3 regions of the Phycicoccus sp. Soil803 genome follow, and region 2 is predicted to be linked to each of the others. Evidence: riboswitches for the same ligand, from Rfam matches in the RefSeq annotation. Region 2 holds a riboswitch; each other region holds the start of a gene.
The links. Region 2 has a riboswitch for S-adenosylmethionine ahead of ASG95_RS13105 (bifunctional o-acetylhomoserine/o-acetylserine sulfhydrylase). Riboswitches for the same ligand answer to the same signal wherever they lie in the genome.

Region 1: it holds a riboswitch for S-adenosylmethionine, as region 2 does, so the genes downstream of both, ASG95_RS08185 (aminotransferase class V-fold PLP-dependent enzyme) here and ASG95_RS13105 (bifunctional o-acetylhomoserine/o-acetylserine sulfhydrylase) in region 2, are expected to answer to the same signal.
Region 3: it holds a riboswitch for S-adenosylmethionine, as region 2 does, so the genes downstream of both, ASG95_RS22290 (putative leader peptide) here and ASG95_RS13105 (bifunctional o-acetylhomoserine/o-acetylserine sulfhydrylase) in region 2, are expected to answer to the same signal.

Annotation. Positions count from the first base shown of each region.
Region 1 is NZ_LMST01000001.1:1,783,397-1,788,904, forward strand. Features, by position in the region: gene ASG95_RS08180 (ribonuclease J) at 1-1,176, shown strand, start outside; gene ASG95_RS08185 (aminotransferase class V-fold PLP-dependent enzyme) at 1,301-2,704, opposite strand; SAM riboswitch class IV at 2,747-2,859, opposite strand; gene ASG95_RS08190 (DNA translocase FtsK) at 3,241-5,508, shown strand, end outside.
Region 2 is NZ_LMST01000001.1:2,856,633-2,862,140, forward strand. Features, by position in the region: gene ASG95_RS13100 (hypothetical protein) at 1-954, shown strand, start outside; gene ASG95_RS13105 (bifunctional o-acetylhomoserine/o-acetylserine sulfhydrylase) at 1,029-2,348, opposite strand; SAM riboswitch class IV at 2,503-2,618, opposite strand; gene ASG95_RS13110 (hypothetical protein) at 2,667-3,914, opposite strand; gene ASG95_RS13115 (hypothetical protein) at 3,914-4,207, opposite strand; gene ASG95_RS13120 (nitroreductase family deazaflavin-dependent oxidoreductase) at 4,320-4,757, shown strand; gene ASG95_RS13125 (hypothetical protein) at 4,758-5,126, opposite strand; gene ASG95_RS13130 (hypothetical protein) at 5,212-5,508, opposite strand, start outside.
Region 3 is NZ_LMST01000001.1:512,459-517,966, reverse strand. Features, by position in the region: gene ASG95_RS02415 (ABC transporter ATP-binding protein) at 1-367, opposite strand, end outside; gene ASG95_RS02410 (ABC transporter substrate-binding protein) at 364-1,410, opposite strand; gene ssuE (NADPH-dependent FMN reductase) at 1,410-1,985, opposite strand; gene ASG95_RS22290 (putative leader peptide) at 2,118-2,222, opposite strand; SAM riboswitch class IV at 2,252-2,366, opposite strand; gene ASG95_RS02400 (NADP-dependent oxidoreductase) at 2,498-3,424, opposite strand; tRNA gene ASG95_RS02395 (tRNA-Phe) at 3,583-3,659, shown strand; gene ASG95_RS02390 (response regulator) at 3,814-5,508, shown strand, end outside.

The sequences.
Region 1 (5,508 bases), 1.1 Mb from region 2:
ACCGGCGACTTCAAGATGGACCAGCTGCCGCTGGACAACCGCCTCACCGACCTGCGCGCCTTCGCCCGGCTGGGGGAGGAGGGCGTCGACCTGTTCATGACCGACTCGACCAACGCCGAGGTCCCGGGGTTCACGACGCCGGAGAAGGACATCGCGCCGGCCATCGACAAGGTCTTCCGCGACGCCGAGCGCCGGATCATCGTGGCGTGCTTCTCCTCGCACGTGCACCGGGTCCAGCAGGTGCTCAACGCGGCCGAGCAGGCCGGCCGCAAGGTCGCCATGGTGGGTCGTTCGATGGTCCGCAACATGGGGATCGCGGCCGAGCTGGGCTACCTCCACGTGCCGGACGGCGTGCTCGTCGACGTCAAGAAGCTCGACAACTTCCCCGACGACCAGGTCGTCCTGATCTGCACCGGGTCCCAGGGTGAGCCGATGGCCGCCTTGTCCCGGATGGCCAACCGCGACCACCGCATCGACGTCGGCGAGGGCGACACGGTGCTGATGGCCTCGTCCCTGATCCCGGGCAACGAGAACGCCGTCTACCGCATCATCAACGGGCTCATGCGACTCGGCGTCAACGTCGTGCACAAGGGCAACGCCAAGGTGCACGTCTCGGGCCACGCCAGCGCCGGCGAGCTGCTCTACTGCTACAACATCGTCAAGCCCCGCAACGTGATGCCGGTGCACGGTGAGTGGCGCCACCTGGTCGCCAACGCCGAGCTCGCCGTCCAGACCGGCGTGCCGCGTGAGCAGGTCGTGCTGGCCGAGGACGGGGTGGTCGTCGACCTGGTCGACGGCGTCGCCCGCATCGTCGGGGCCGTGCCGTGCGGCTACGTCTACGTCGACGGGTCGTCGGTGGGCGAGTTCGACGAGGCGCTGCTCAAGGACCGTCGCATCCTGCGCGACGAGGGCTTCATCTCCGTCATCGTCGTGATCGACGCCGCGACCGGCAAGATCGCGGCGGGCCCGGAGATCCAGGCACGCGGTTTCGCCGAGGACGACGAGATCTTCAGCCAGGTGCGTCCCAAGATCGAGCAGGCGCTGGCGGAGGCGACCGGCAACGGCGTCACCGACTCCCACCAGCTCGAGCAGGTCATGCGCCGGGCCATCGGCGGCTGGGTCGGCGGCAAGATCCGGCGCCGCCCGATGATCATCCCGGTCGTCATCCAGGCCTAGCCCGCGAATCACCTTTATCGGGTCTAGGGACAAACGCCGGCTTCACCACGGAACGGTTCCGGGGTGAAGCCGACGTTTATCGGGTCACCCGATAAAGATGAGGTTAGGTATGCCGCGGGGGCGGCTACCAGGGGCGGGCGACGTCCAGGGCGCGCGGGTCGTTGACCGGCACCCAGCCCTGCGGTCCCTCGACGTACTCGGCCCGCGGGCCGTGCTCGGCGAGCTCGGCCACGGCGGCGAGCAGCCGGTCGACGTGCTCGGCCGTCGTGGCCAGGCCGACACTGGCGCGGACCGCGGTCGTGGACGCCGCGGCATACGGGTCGTCGAGCAGGGCGTCGACGCACAGGTGCGCGCAGAACTTGCCGTCCCGGACGCCGATCCCGTGCTCTGCGGACAGGGCGGCGGAGACCAGCGACGACTCGACGCCGTCGACGGTGAAGGTCGCGACGGCCACCCGCTCGTGGTCGGCCGCGAACAGCGAGTAGGTCTCGACGCCGTCGATGGCGGCCAGGCCGTCGAGCAGTCGCTTCCCGAGGGCGGCCTCGTGGGCCTCGATCGCCTCGGCGTGCGACCGCAGGCTGTGACAGGCCGCGGCGAGGGCGACCGCGCCGATGACATTGGGGCTGCCGGCCTCGTGGCGGGCCGCACCGTCCTGCCACACGACCCCACGGGTGGTCACCGCCTTGGTGGCCCCGCCGCCGGCCAGGTAGGGGGCGGCCGCGTCGAGCCAGTCGGCCCGGCCGGCCAGCACCCCGGCGCCGAAGGGCGCGTAGAGCTTGTGCCCCGACAGCACCAGGTAGTCCACGCCGAGGTCGTCGAGGTCGACCGGGCGGTGCGGGGCGTACTGCGCCGCGTCGAGGACGACCCGGGCACCACCGCGGCGCGCGATCGCCGCGAGCTCGCGGATCGGCCAGATCTCGCCGGTGACGTTGGAGGCACCAGCGAGGACGACCAGCTTGTGCCGGCCGGGGTGCTCACGCAGCGCCGTCCGCAGCAGGACCGCCGCGTCGCCGACACTCCCGGGCACCGGGAGGCGGTGGGTCCGCTTGGGCGCCCACGGCAGGAGGGCCGCGTGGTGCTCGGTTTCGAAGACGAAGACGTGGGTGTCGCGGGGCAGGCAGCGGGCCAGCAGGTTGAACGAGTCGGTGCTGTTGCGGGTGAAGACGACCTCGTCGCCCTCGCGCGCCCCGACGAAGGCGCGCACCTCGGCGCGGGCCTGCTCGTACCAGGAGGAGGTCACGCGGGAGGCCCAGCCGTTGCCGCGGTGCACCGAGGAGTAGGTGCGCAGCGCGCTGTCGACGGCTGCCTTGACGCTGACCAGGGCCGGGGTCGAGGCGGCGTGGTCGAAGTTGGCGTAGTCCACCGTGCCGTCGAGGGTCGGCACCGGCAGCGCCTCGGAGACGACGGCGGGCAGCGGCCCGACCTCGCCCCACGTGCGCGCGTCCGGCACGGGGCGCAGGTGCGTGCGGGCGTGGGCGAGGGGCGCGCTCCGGCGGAAGGCGGGGGGCGGGGTGCTCGCGATCGACATGAGGGGTGCTCCTGGTCCGGGTGGGACCCGAGAGTGCTCACGGGTCCGCGCTTGCCGGCTGCGGGTGCAGACGGCCCGGTCGTCACCCGGAGCACCCCACCGCGGAGGAGGGTTGCTGGTCAGCAAGCCGGGGCTTCGCGCTGACACTCATGACCTGGTGTCGAGGGTAGGGCGTCGACACGGGGACGAGCCACCCTGTGGGCGCAGGTTCCCGTCATCTGAGACATGGACCGCGCGGACTCGAGCGGTCGGCTCCGTGGCCTGGCGGGGGGTCGGCCTGGCCGGTCCCCGCGACCGGTTCCCCCTCGATGCGCGCCTGCGCCGACGACCATTGCTGGTCGTCGGCGCAGGCCCCGCCAGACGCACTGCTGAGCGTGTCACCTGCGGTCACCTCTTGGTAAGGGGAAAGCGGCCCGTGCGACCCAATCGCGACCAGATGTCGACCGTTCGGATGAGGGGCGGCCGGGGCAGATTGCCCGGCAGTGATACGCGTGTGACGCGTGTTTCCGGTGTGACCTTCGCGTAGCCTGCGGAGCATGGCGACACGTCCGTCCACCTCCGCACGATCAGCAGCAGGGTCGCGCTCGACCGGGAGCCGGGGCAGCGCAACACGCCCCGCCAACCGCAAGACCAGTGCACCCCGCAAGACCTCCGCCCGTGGCAAGACCAAGGGGGGCGGGCTGCCGCTGCCCCTGCGCGCGGTCCGGGGCACCTGGATGGGCATGGCGCACGTGGCCGGTGGCGCCGTGCGCCGGGTCGGCACCAGCGCCCGTGAGCTCGAGCCCGAGCATCGCCGTGACGGGCTCGGGTTCTTCCTCATCGGGCTGTCGATCCTCGTGGCCGCCCGTGAGTGGTGGGCCTTCGAGGGCGCGCTCGGTGACATCGTGCACGCCGTCGTCGCGGGCACCTTCGGGCGCGTCGCGTATGCCGTGCCGCTCGCCCTGCTCTTCCTGGGCATCCGCTTCCTGCGCGCGCCGCAGGAGGACTCGGCCAACTCCCGCATCGGGGTGGGCCTGGGTGCGCTCGCGTTCGCAGCCGCCGGCCTGGCCCACGTCGCCGCGGACATCCCGACCCCGCCCCAGGGCGCCGACGGCATGCGTGACGGTGGCGGCATCATCGGCTTCCTGGCCTCCAGCCCGCTGGAGGCGGCGGTGTCGGTCTACGGCACCGTGCCGATCCTGCTGATGCTGGGCTTCTTCGGCCTGCTGGTCATGACCGCGACCCCGGTCCACATGATCCCGACGCGCCTCACCGAGCTGCGCGACCACCTCCTGCACCGTGGCCACCTCGACGACGGAGCCTCCGCGCCCGAGGAGGTCGCCGAGGAGAAGCCGAAGCGTCGCCGCCGGGTGATCGACCCGGAGGGCCCGCTCGAGGGCGACGAGGCGTTCGAGCAGGCTGCCCTGGTGGCCCCCGATGGCCGACGGTTCCGTCCCGGTGAGAAGCGCCCGACCAGTCCCGGCGTCCTCGCCCCGGAGTCGACTCCGGCGAAGAGCCCCGTGATCGAGGTCAAGGCCGCCCTCGAGGCCCCGCCCACGACGCCGCTGCCGCAGCGCGTGGAGCAGCTGGCGCTCGCCGGCGACATCACCTACACGTTGCCCGACAACGCGATCCTCGAGCCCGGCTCGCCCCACAAGACCCGCAGCGCCGCCAACGACCGCGTCGTCGAGTCGCTCAGCCAGGTGCTCGAGCAGTTCGACATCGACGCCCAGGTCACCGGCTTCAGCCGCGGTCCGACGGTCACCCGCTACGAGGTCGAGCTCGGCCGCGGCACGAAGGTGGAGCGGGTCACCGCACTGTCCAAGAACATCGCGTATGCCGTCGCGTCGGCGGACGTGCGCATCCTCTCCCCGATCCCGGGCAAGTCGGCGATCGGCATCGAGATCCCCAACGCCGACCGCGAGAAGGTCAGCCTCGGCGACGTCCTGCGCAGCCAGGCGGCGCGGGGCAACGAGCACCCGATGGTCATGGGGGTCGGCAAGGACGTCGAGGGCGGCTACGTCATCGCCAACCTCGCCAAGATGCCCCACCTGCTCGTCGCAGGCGCCACCGGCGCGGGCAAGTCGAGCTTCGTGAACTCGATGATCACCTCGATCCTCATGCGGGCGACGCCCGACGAGGTGCGGATGGTCCTGGTCGACCCCAAGCGGGTGGAGCTCACCGCCTACGAGGGCATCCCCCACCTCATCACCCCGATCATCACGAACCCCAAGAAGGCCGCCGAGGCGCTGGCCTGGGTGGTCCGCGAGATGGACACCCGGTACGACGACCTCGCCCAGTTCGGGTTCAAGCACATCGACGACTTCAACAAGGCGGTCAAGGCCGGCAAGGTCAAGCCGCTGCCCGGGTCGGAGCGGACGATCCACCCGTACCCCTACCTGCTGGTCATCGTCGACGAGCTAGCCGACCTGATGATGGTCGCACCGCGGGACGTCGAGGAGTCGATCGTCCGCATCACCCAGCTCGCCCGCGCCGCCGGCATCCACCTCGTGCTCGCGACCCAGCGCCCGTCCGTGGACGTCGTCACCGGCCTGATCAAGGCCAACGTGCCGTCGCGGATGGCGTTCGCGACGTCCTCGCTCGCCGACAGCCGGGTCGTGCTCGACCAGCCCGGTGCGGAGAAGCTGATCGGCCAGGGTGACGCGCTGTTCCTGCCGATGGGTGCCTCCAAGACGATGCGCGTGCAGGGCGCCTGGGTCACCGAGTCGGAGATCCAGCAGGTGGTCAAGCACGTCACCGGCCAGCTCAAGCCCGACTACCGCGACGACGTCACCGTGGTCGCCGCCAAGAAGCAGGTGGACGAC
Region 2 (5,508 bases):
TCCTTCAAGAAGCCGGTCGACCTGCGGCGGGTGCGCCTGCGCAACGTCTCCGGGTCCACCGCACGGCGGCTCCGGGGGGTCCGGGTGCTCGTCGAGGGACCGGACGGGTGGGTCGTCGTCTACGACCACCTCGCCCGGGTGGACCAGCTGCGCCAGACCCTCGCCGCGCCCGCCAGCAACGGCGCGTCGCCCGAGCTCAGCGCCCTGCTGCCGATCCTCGGCGACACGTTCGGCGGCTTCTACGAGGAGGCCCGCAAGGCCCTCGACGCCCTCACCGACGTGCCCGACCAGCAGCGCTCGGCCTTCCGCACCGTGGTCACGCACGCCCTCCTCGCCGACCGGGCGATGGAGTGGACCGTGCATGGCCCGCAGCGGTGCTTCCGGTTCTGGACCGAGCAGGAGAAGGTCCGCTACATCGGGTCGGCCGTCGAGATCACCGACGCGCTGGCCAGCCTCACCCCGCACGTCTGCTTCGGGTTCGGGGCGGCGCTCTCCGTCGTCCGCGACGGCGCGCTGATCCCCCACGACGACGACCTCGACATCATCATCGCCTTCGACCCCCACGAGGCCAGCACCCTGGCCGAGGGCCTCGCCCTGGTCGAGCAGCACCTGCGGCCGCTCGGGTTCACCGTGACCGGCAACTTCTCGGCGCACCGCCACGTGCGCAAGCCGGGCGCGAAGCACGTCGACGTCTTCGTCGGGCTCTTCGAGGGCGACGTCGTGTCCTGGTACCCGGGCGCCCGCGGGGCGCTCACCAGGGACATGATGTTCCCGGCCTCGAGCGCTCCCCTGATGGGCGTCACCTGCCCGTTGCCCCGCAACCCGCTCGTCTACCTCGAGCGGCTCTATGGCGCCGGGTGGCGGCACCCCGACCCCAACTTCCGGCACACCTGGGACCGGTCGGCCTACGCCGACCTGGCCGGTGGCCGCAAACCCGCCACCACCGGCAGCTGACGACCGAGCCACGACCGTGCCCGCCACCCCTCGGGGTGGCGGGCACCGTCATGGCAGCGGCTGAGTCGCCGACCTCAGGCGCCCTTGGCGGCGATGAAGCCCTGCTCGAGGTCGGCGATGATGTCGTCGATGTGCTCGATCCCGACGGCCAGGCGCACCAGCCCGGGCGTGACGCCGGCCTTGAGCCGGTCGCCGTCCGGACCCTGCGAGTGGGTGGTCGACGCCGGGTGGATCGCGAGCGACCGCACGTCACCGATGTTGGCGACGTGGCTGTGCAGGACGAGCGACTCGACGAACCGGCGACCCGCCTCGACCCCGCCGGCGATCTCGAACGCGAGCACGGCACCGGCGCCACGCGGCGTGTACTTCTGCGCCTTGGCATAGGACTCGTGGTCGGGCAGCGAGGCCCAGACGACCTGCTCCACCTGCTCGTGTCCCTGGAGGAAGGCCGCCACCTTGTGGGTGTTCTCGAGGTGCCGCTCGAGGCGCAGGCTCAACGTCTCGATGCCCTGGGCGATGAGGAAGGCGTTGAACGGCGAGATCGCCGGACCGAGGTCGCGCAGCAGCTGCACCCGGGCCTTGAGGATGAAGGCCAGGTTGGCGCCCAACGGGCTGCCGACGCCGAGGTCCCGCGCGAAGACCAGCCCGTGGTAGCTCTCCTCCGGCGTGTTGTAGTTGGGGAACTTCTCCGGGTCGGCGCCGAAGTCGAAGGTGCCGCCGTCGACGATCACCCCGGCGATCGAGGTGCCGTGCCCGCCGAGGTACTTGGTGGCGGAGTGCAGGACGATGTCGGCACCCCACTCCAGCGGCCGGATGAGGAACGGCGTGGCGATCGTGTTGTCCACGACGAGGGGGACGCCGGCCTCGTGGGCCGCGGCCGCCACGGCCTCGATGTCCAGGACCTCCGACTTGGGGTTGGAGATGGTCTCGCCGAAGAACAGCTTGGTGTTGGGCTGGACCGCCGCCTTCCACGAGGCGATGTCGTTGGGGTCCTCGACGAAGGTCACCGCGATCCCGAACTTCGGCAGTGTGTGCTTCAGCAGGTTGAAGGTGCCGCCGTAGAGGCTGGGGCTCGCGACGACGTGGTCGCCGGCCTCCGCGATGTTGAGGATCGCGAGCGTCTCGGCGGCCTGGCCCGAGGCGACCAGGAGCGCGCCGACACCACCCTCGAGCGAGGCGACGCGCTGTTCGACCGCGTCCTGCGTGGGGTTCATGATGCGGGTGTAGATGTTGCCGAACTCCTTGAGCGCGAACAGGTTCGCCGCGTGCTCGGTGTCCTTGAAGACGTACGACGTGGTCTGGTAGATCGGCAGGGCGCGGGCGCCCGTGGCGGCGTCCGGCTCCTGTCCGACGTGGACCTGGCGGGTCTCGAACGACCAGTTGGTGGAGCTCATCTGAAGTTCCTTCACTCTCGTGTGCCGCGCTGCGACGTCGGGGCCCGTATGCCGGTGGGTCCCGATCGAGACTGGCTGACCGAGCTGCTGGTGCCACCTCCGCTGAGGGTGCACCGGCGACACCGCCGGAGACGGTGCGGGACACGTGGTGGGTCTCCCGCGCTTGCGGCCGGCAACCGGTGCCGTCCGCCAGGTCTTCACCCGGGGCACCCCACCGCGGAGGAGGGTTGCCGGCCAGCGAGCCGGGGCTTGTCGCTGACACTCATGACCTACTCGGGAGCGTACGCCGCGGCGGTGAGCGCCCGGCATACCCATCTCTCATCGCGGACGATGTGGATCCGACGCACCCGGAACGCCGGAGCGCTCCTCACGGAGCCGCTTCGCCTCGTCCTCCTCCTCGCCCTGGAGATGGTCGCGCAGCGCTTCCGCCCCGCCCACGCCTCCCGACGCCGCCTCAGCGCTCCACCCACCCAGCAGCATGGTGCGCGAGCGCGCGGGGTCGCGGGTCGCGAGCGCGAGGTCGTCGAGCCACCGGACCCGCACCGCGTGCTGGGCGCGTCCTGCCACCTGCTCGGCGAGCCAGTGGGCGGCCGCGGTGGGCGAGCTCGCCGTGGAGAGGGTGCGGGTCGGCCGGAACGGGCGCAGCGGGCGCTTGCCTCCGGTGCGGCCCACCTGGCGGAGCTCTGCGACCGCCGCGAGCCTCAGCCGCTCACTGGTGGTGTGACGCAGCAGGCGGCGCTCGGTGCGGGTGGCCGCCGCCCGGGCCGCGGGGTTGGTCGCGAGCGCACCCCGCTTGAGCACCGCCGACGCCCGACCGGTGGCCATCGCCGTCGCCGACAGGCCGATCGACGTCCAGTCGCCGTCGCCGTAGGCCACCTTCACCGCCGTGTCGGTGAGCGCCCTCGTCGCCCCGGCGGCCCCGGCAACCACCCCGACGGCTTTGGTGGCCGGCGTGGGCACCAGCGCGATCGACCCCGCCATGCCCTCGACCCCGCCGGCGGCTCGGCTCAGCCCGGTCAGGGCGTCGTAGACGCGTGAGTCGGCGAGCCCGTCCTCGACGAGCTGGCGGAGCACCGCGGCACAGCGGCGGTCGGCCTCGTCGAACTGGCGCCAGGCCTCGGCGTGCCGGCGCTCGGCGTCCTGCGCCCGCTCGAGCTCGGCGACCTCCCGGCAGTGCAGCGCCCCGGCGGTCGCGCGCTGCGCGGGGTCGGCGGACTGCTCGGCCTCGACGCGGGCGGTGCCGAGGGCCACCGCCCGCGGATGGGCGATGGTGTGCTCGGCCACGGCCGCACCGACCACCTGCTGGGCGTGCTCGAGGGCGGCAGCCAGCGGACGCAGGGCCGCTGCGGACACGCCGTGCCGGCGACCCACCGAGACCAGCAGGGCGGCGGCGGCGTGCGAGCGCGTGGCGAAGGCCTCCCCCGCCGGACTGTCCCAGCTCACGTCGGGACCGGCCAGCCCGCGCAGGATCTCGGCGCGGGTGAGGAGCAGCTCACTCTGACCCTGGAGTCGGTCGGCCAGCGCCCGCACGGTCGCGGGGTCGCCGTCCAGCGCCCGCAGGACCATCACTGCTCAGCTGCCGGGTCGAGCCACCCGCCGACCTCGAGCTCCACCTCGGCGTAGAGCCGTCCGGCGTCGGTGACGCAACCCGCCAGGTCGTCGAGCTCGCGGCCGAGCACCTGGCGCTGGTGCTCGAAGTCCCCGAGCACCGCCGCCAGGGCCCCGGCGCTGTCGCCCGGACCGAGCCCCCACGCCTGCTCGGCGGCGCTGGTCGCCTGCCACTGCAGGTCTGCGCCGACCTCGGTGAGGGAGCGGCCGAGGTCGGCGAGGATCTCGGGGTCCACCTCGATGCTGGTCATCCACCGAGGGTAGGCAGGTGCCCAGCGCGGCCCGTCGAGTTGTCCACAGGCCACCGAGCCTGTGGCGAGGGGTGCTCGCGCGGGCGTCAGGGACGCATGTTGTGATGGGCCCATGACCATCTCCGGCGACTACGCAGCCAGCCCCACGAAGTGGGTCCGCACCCAGGTCGAGAAGATCGAGCAGGCGGGCACCACCCGCGCCGTCGACATCCAGGGGCGCCCGGTGGTGCTGCTCACGATGCTCGGTGTCTCGGGCAAGGTCCGCAAGGTGCCGCTCATGCGGGTCGAGCACGACGGGGTGTATGCCGCCGTGGCCAGCAAGGGCGGCGCGCCCGAGCACCCGAAGTGGTACCGCAACATCCGCAAGAACCCGGTGCTCGACCTCCAGGACGACGAGCGCACCTGGACCGTCCGCGCCCGGGAGCTCGAGGGTGCCGAGCGTGACGAGTGGTGGCCGCGCTGTGTCGAGGCGTTCCCGCCCTACGCCGACTACCAGGTCAAGACCGACCGGCTCATCCCGGTGTTCGTGCTCGAGCCCGTCGAGGCGTAGTCAGGCGGCTGGGGCCGCAGTGCGGCGCAGCCAGAGCAGGCCGAGCACCGGCAGCACGAGCGGCACGAAGCCGTAGCCCGAGCCGAAGTGCGACCACACGGTCTTGTCGGGGAAGGCGTCCCTCGCGAGGTACGACGCCAGCCCGACCACCAGGACGCCGGCCAGCTCGATGCTGATCGCGACCAGGGCGACCGTGCGTGACGTGCGGTCCCCGCGGGCGAGCGCCACGGTCGCCACGACGTAGATGACCGCGGCGAGTGCTGACAGGAGGTAGGCCAGCGGCGCCCGGGAGAAGTACTCGCTGATCTGGAGCACCGACCGGCCAGTGGCGGCCAGCGCCAGGAGGCCGTAGACGGCGACCAGCACCACCCCGGGTCCGGAGCGCGTGGAGCGTGGCGTCCGGAGCTCGCCCTGGCGCTCGTGCTGGCGCTCGGGCTGGCGCTCGGGCTGGGGCTCAGCCACCGAGGTTCCAGATCTGCTGGAGCCGCGCGGTCATCACGGCGACCGCGAACGCCCCCACCGCGACGACCCCCATGGCCCAGCGGGTCTTCTCCTTGAGGGCGAGGAAGACCGCCGCCGGCGGGACGAACGGCAACGTGATCGCGTAGGCCGCGAACGTCGCCTGCTCCGCGCTGTCGCCGGGGACGCTCCCCAGGTGTGCGAGGGCGACCACGAGCTGGACGACGAGCCCGAGCTCGACCACCGCGGCCACGAGCAGGAGGCGGTCGTCGACGAGACGCCGGCGCGCGGC
Region 3 (5,508 bases), 2.3 Mb from region 2:
CTCGCTCGACCCGCTCGCCGCGGCCGAGCCCCTGCTGCTCGAGACCGAAGGTGACATTGGCCAGGGTCGTGCGCCAGGGGAAGAGCGCGTACTGCTGGAAGACGATCCCGCGGTCCAGCCCGGGACCGGTCACCTCCTCGCCGTCGACGAGGACGCTCCCCCGGGACGGCCGGCTGAGCCCTCCGAGGAGGTCCAGGAGAGTGGTCTTCCCGGAGCCGCTCGGGCCGACCAGGGTCAGGAACTCACCGCGCGGCACCTCCAGCGAGACGTCCTCGAGGGCCACGAGGGTGCGCGCCTGCGGTTGGTCGCGGGTGGGCCGCAGCGCGAACTCCTTGCTCACCCCCCTGAGCTCGATGTGCGCGCTCATGACGCGTCCTGGGCGAGCTCGTTGAACTCGTTGGTGTAGAGCTTGCTCGGCTGCAGCTCACCCGCGGTGAGGATGCCGCTGTCGACCAGCCACGGCTCCCAGCGGGTGAAGTCCTCGTCGCTGATCACGCCGCCCTTGCTGGGGATCCCTACGCTCTTCCAGTACTTGAGGTTGTCGGTCTTCTCGTTGCGTGCACGCTTCTCGATGATGCTCGTGAACCGGGCGATGACCTCCGCGCGAGGGGTGCTGCGCTCCCACTCGATCGCCTTCGCGACCCCGGTGACGAACTCCTTGGCGGCGGCAGGGTGCTTCGCGATGAAGTCGTCACGAAGCACGTACTGCCCGCCGTTGAAGGCGCCGAAGAGGGCGTAGTCGCTGAAGAGCGAGCGCAGCCCGCCCGTGGCGATGGCGTGGTCCTGGAGGACCCCGGAGAGCGTGCCCACGTCGACCTGCCCCCGCCGGACGGCCAGCTCGGTGTCGTTGGGCGGCAGCGGCACGAGCTGGACGCGGTCGATCTCCTGTGGCGTCAGCCCGTTCTTCTTCAGGTAGGTGTCAATCACTGCCTCGGCATGCGCGCCGAGGGTGTTGACCGCGATCTTCTTGCCGATCAGGTCCCGCGGGGTGCGGATCGGGCTGTCCTCCTTGACGTAGAAGCCGTTGAAGGACTTGGCGTCCTCGCCGTAGTAGTTCACGACGGCCTTGACCGGCGCCCCGGCCTTGATGAGCTTGACGACCGCGCCGGAGAAGGCACCGCCGACGTCGGTCTGGCCGGTCGCTGCCGACTGGATGTCCTGGGGACCGCTGGTGGTGTTGCCGACCCACTTGAGCCTGATGGTCGGGAAGTAGCCGAGGTCGGCCGCGAGCTCCTGCAGCCCGACCGCGTTGGCCGAGCCCTGGTATCGCACGGTCACCGGGCCCTTGCTCTCGGTGCTCGCCTCGCTCGAGGGCAGCGCGCAGGCCCCCACGAGGGTGAGCGGCAGGACTCCGGACGCCAACGCCACGAGCGGGCGGTGCGGGAGGGAGGAACGATATGTGGTGCGCATCAGGCCACCGCCTCACGCGGCTCGGCACCTGCGGCGACGAGCGAACGGCCGGCCACCGTGTCGAGGAAGACGGCGGTCACCTCGCGAAGCGGACGGTGGGCCACCTCGTCGATGAGCACCTCGCCGCCCTCCACCAGGGTGACGTGGTCCGCGAGGACGAACCAGCCGGGGGTGATGCTGCTCGGAGCCAGGCTCGCCAGCACGGGGCGCAGGGCGTAGTCGACGACGAGCACATGCGCCGGGGTGCCACCGGTCGCCACGGGCAGGACCACCTTGCCGCGCAGGGCGAACTGCGGGAGGAGGTCGAGGAAGGTCTTGAGGAGACCGCCATAGGCCGCCTTGTAGACCGGGGTCGAGACCACGACCGCGTCGGCCGCCTCGAGGGCCGCGACGGCGCGGGCGATGTCGGGGTCGTGGGCGTTGCCGCGCAGGAGCGGCTCGGCGGGGAGGTCGCGCAGGACGACCGGGACGACGACGTGGCCCGCTCGCTGCAGCTGGCGGGCGATGTCGGTGAGGACGGCGTCGGTCTTGGACGTTCGGTTGGGACTGCTGGAGATGGTGGCTATGACAGCCATGGGACAGGTCCTTTCGGGCATAGGTCATCACCGGTCCTGCGGCGGGATGCGCAGAACCGTTGCGGGAGAGCAGGATTCGTCAGAGGCCGTCGTCTGGATGCAACGACGGGCGCCGAGAGTCGAGGAGACGCGTCAGTGGTGACAGAGCGCGCTGGAGACCCTGAGCAGGTCGACGTGCCTGCGCAGGACACGGTGGCAGGAGCGATCGGCTCGCTGCCTGGATCCGTTGTCCTTCATGGGTTTTCCGTCCTCGTGGAGGCCCGAGAGCCGCGCGCTTGCGACAACCGTGCGATTGTCGCCAGGTCCTCACCCGGAGCACCCCGCCGCGAGTGGGAGGGTTGCCGTCCAGCAAGCCGGGGCTGTGCGCTGGAACTCGTGACCTGAGATGAAGGTAGCCCCTCAGGTATTACCTATCAAATAAGTAGGATATTGCTCTCGCATGCTGGGACGACGAAGGGCGTCCACGCACGAAATCGCATGCGTGGACGCCCTTTTCGAAGTCTCGGCCGAGCTCAGGCAGTGCTGACCTCGATGGCGATCTTGCCGCGCACGTGACCGGTCTGGCTCAGCTCGAAGGCCTTCGGCGTATCGGCCAGCTGGAACACCTCCGCCACGGGCACGGTCAGCTTGCCGTCGTCGGCGAGGTCGCCCAGCGCGGTCAGGTCCTCGGCGTTCGGCCGCACCCACGCGGAGATGCCACCGGCCTCGGCCACGGTCCCGTCGGCGATGGACCCGTGTCGGCCACCGTCTTTGAGGACCGCCTGGGTGGTCTCCAGCACGCCGCCGACGAAGTCGGCCACGACGTCCACGCCGTCGGGCGCCAGCTCACGGACCCGCTCGGCCAGCCCATCGGCATACGACACGGGCTCGACACCGAGCCCACGAAGGAACTCGTGGTTGCCCTCGGAGGCGGTGCCGATGACGCGCGCACCGAGCGCGCGGGCGATCTGGACCGCGAACAGGCCGACACCGCCTGCGGCGGCGTGGACCAGCACGGTCTCGCCTTCCCTGAGCCCCAACCGCGCCAGCAGCTGGTATGCCGTGAGGCCGGCGAGCGGGAGCCCGGCGGCCTGGTGCCAGTCGAGTGACTTCGGCTTGCGGGCGACGGTGCGCACCGGTGCGGTGACGAGCTCGGCGAACGTGCCGCCCTGCACCCAGTCCTTGCGGGCGTAGGCGATCACCTCGTCACCGACGGACCACTCGGGGGTGTCGAGACCCACGGCCTCGACGACTCCGGCGACGTCCCAGCCGGGGATCGCGGGGAAGCTCACGACCAGGAGTCCGTCGAGGTAACCCTTGGCCACCTTCCAGTCGACGGGGTTTACGCTCGCGCTGCGGACACGGATCAGCACCTCACCCGGACCGACCTTGGGGTCGGGCACATCGGTGAGCTGGAGGGTGTCGGGGTCGCCGTACTCGGCGTAGGTGATTGCCTTCATGCCCAGCGCAACTTCGTTGCACACGCGGGTATTCCGCGAATGCACCCGGGTGTGAGTTAGCCCGGGCGATCGGCTATGATCCTGCAGTCGCGACGGTCACCCGGGCTTCGGCACGAGGCCGCCGCGATCGCATGTCCGCCGCCACGGACGTGCGACACGGCCAGGTAGCTCAGTTGGTACGAGCGTCCGACTGAAAATCGGAAGGTCGGCGGTTCGACCCCGCCCCTGGCCACCACCGAAGCCGCAGGTCAGCACATCGCTGGCACTGCGGCTTCTCTGTGTGCCCACGGCCCCGAACGGACGCCGGACGCGCTGGCGCGATGAGCCCCATGTAGGGCGAATCGAGTGTTCGAGTGGGTTTCCACAGGCAGATGCAGCAAACTCGCTGTGTGCAGGATCCACAGCTCGGCCACCTCGGCGCGTCCCCCGGCGCCGATATCGGAGACCTCCGGGACCTCCGCCACGTCAGCAGCCTCGGCGACCTCAGCCGATGGCTCGTCGAGGCGTCGCCGGACGGCCTCTGGGTCTTCGACGACGAAGGTCACACCGTGCTGGCCAACGCCCGCATGGCGGCGATGCTCGGTCGCTCCCCCGAGGAGATGCCGGGGCTGTCGGTGTTCGAGACCCTCGACGAGGAGGGCCAGGCACAGTTCGAGCACCACCTGAAGGACCTGGAGACCAGCCGCGAGAGCGGCAGCAACCTCGAGTGCAGCCTGCTGCGCAAGGACGGCGAGCGGTTCTGGGCCCTGGTCAGCCACACCCCCATCAACGACGACGACGGCCACCACGTCGGGTGGCTGCACCGGGTGACGGAGTACAGCCACCAGCGTCGCCTCATCGACACCCTCCAGCGCCGCGAGACCCAGCTCGCCGAAGCCCAGCGGATCGCCAAGATCGGCAGCTGGGAGTGGGACGTCGTCAACGACGTCGTCACCTGGTCGGACGAGCTCTACCGGATCTACGGCGTCACCCCCGACGAGAGCTTTGTGCCCAACTACCAGGGTTTCCTCGACCGGATGCACCCTGATGACCGCGACGTGGCAGCCAACGCGGTCCAAGGGGCTCTGGAGGGGGATGGCCAGTTCGAGTTCGACGCCCGGATCTTCCGGGGAGACGGCTCGATCGCGTGGATCAGGGGCCGCGGCCAGGTCGGCACCGACGAAACCGGCGCGGTCATCCGCATGGGCGGCACGTCGCAGGACATCACCGACACCAAGGACGCCGAGCAGGCCCTGGCGCTGTTGACCGCGATGGCCACCGCCGCCAACGAGGCCACCACGCTCGCCGAGGTGATCCCGCAGATCGTCGGGCTGGTGACGACCCACACCGGGTGGCAGTCGGTGGCCGCCTGGGTCGTGGACGCGGACGACAACCTGGTCCCGGTCCTCGCGGACACGCGCCCGGTCCCGGACGAGGACCTCGTGGAGGCCCAACGACTGGCCCACGAAGCGGTCCGCTCGCGCTCCCCCCACGCCTCGCTCACGACCGAGGGCACGAGCCTCGTGGCGGCGCCCGTCGTGGCCGAGGGCCGGGCCGCCTGCGTCATCGTCATGGACACCCGCGCCAACACTCCCCCGACCGAGACCGACGGCCTCACCGTCGCCCGGGCGACCTCGATCTTCGCGCGGGTCGCGGAGCGCGAGCTGGCCGCCGAGAAGCTCCGGCAGGCGCGCGACAACGCGGAGAGCGCGTCGCTCGCCAAGTCCGAGTTCCTCGCGACGATGAGCCACGAGATCCGCACCCCGCTCAACGGCGTGATCGGCCTGTCCGAGCTCCTGGGGCGCACCGAGCTGACCACCCACCAGCGCCGGCTCGCCGACGGGATCGACGGCGCCGGTCGCGCCCTGCTCGCGCTCGTCAACGACATCCTCGACCTGTCCAAGATCGAAGCCGGGCGGCTCGAGCTCGAGGCGGTCGACTTCGACCCCCGGGCCATCGTCGAGCAGAGCACCACGCTGATGGCCGAGCGGGCCCGCGCCAAGGACCTCGAGCTCGCCGTGACCTGCCTGCCCGACGTGCCGCACGCGGTCTGTGGCGACCCCGTCCGCTTCGGCCAGGTCATCTCGAACCTGACCTCCAACGCC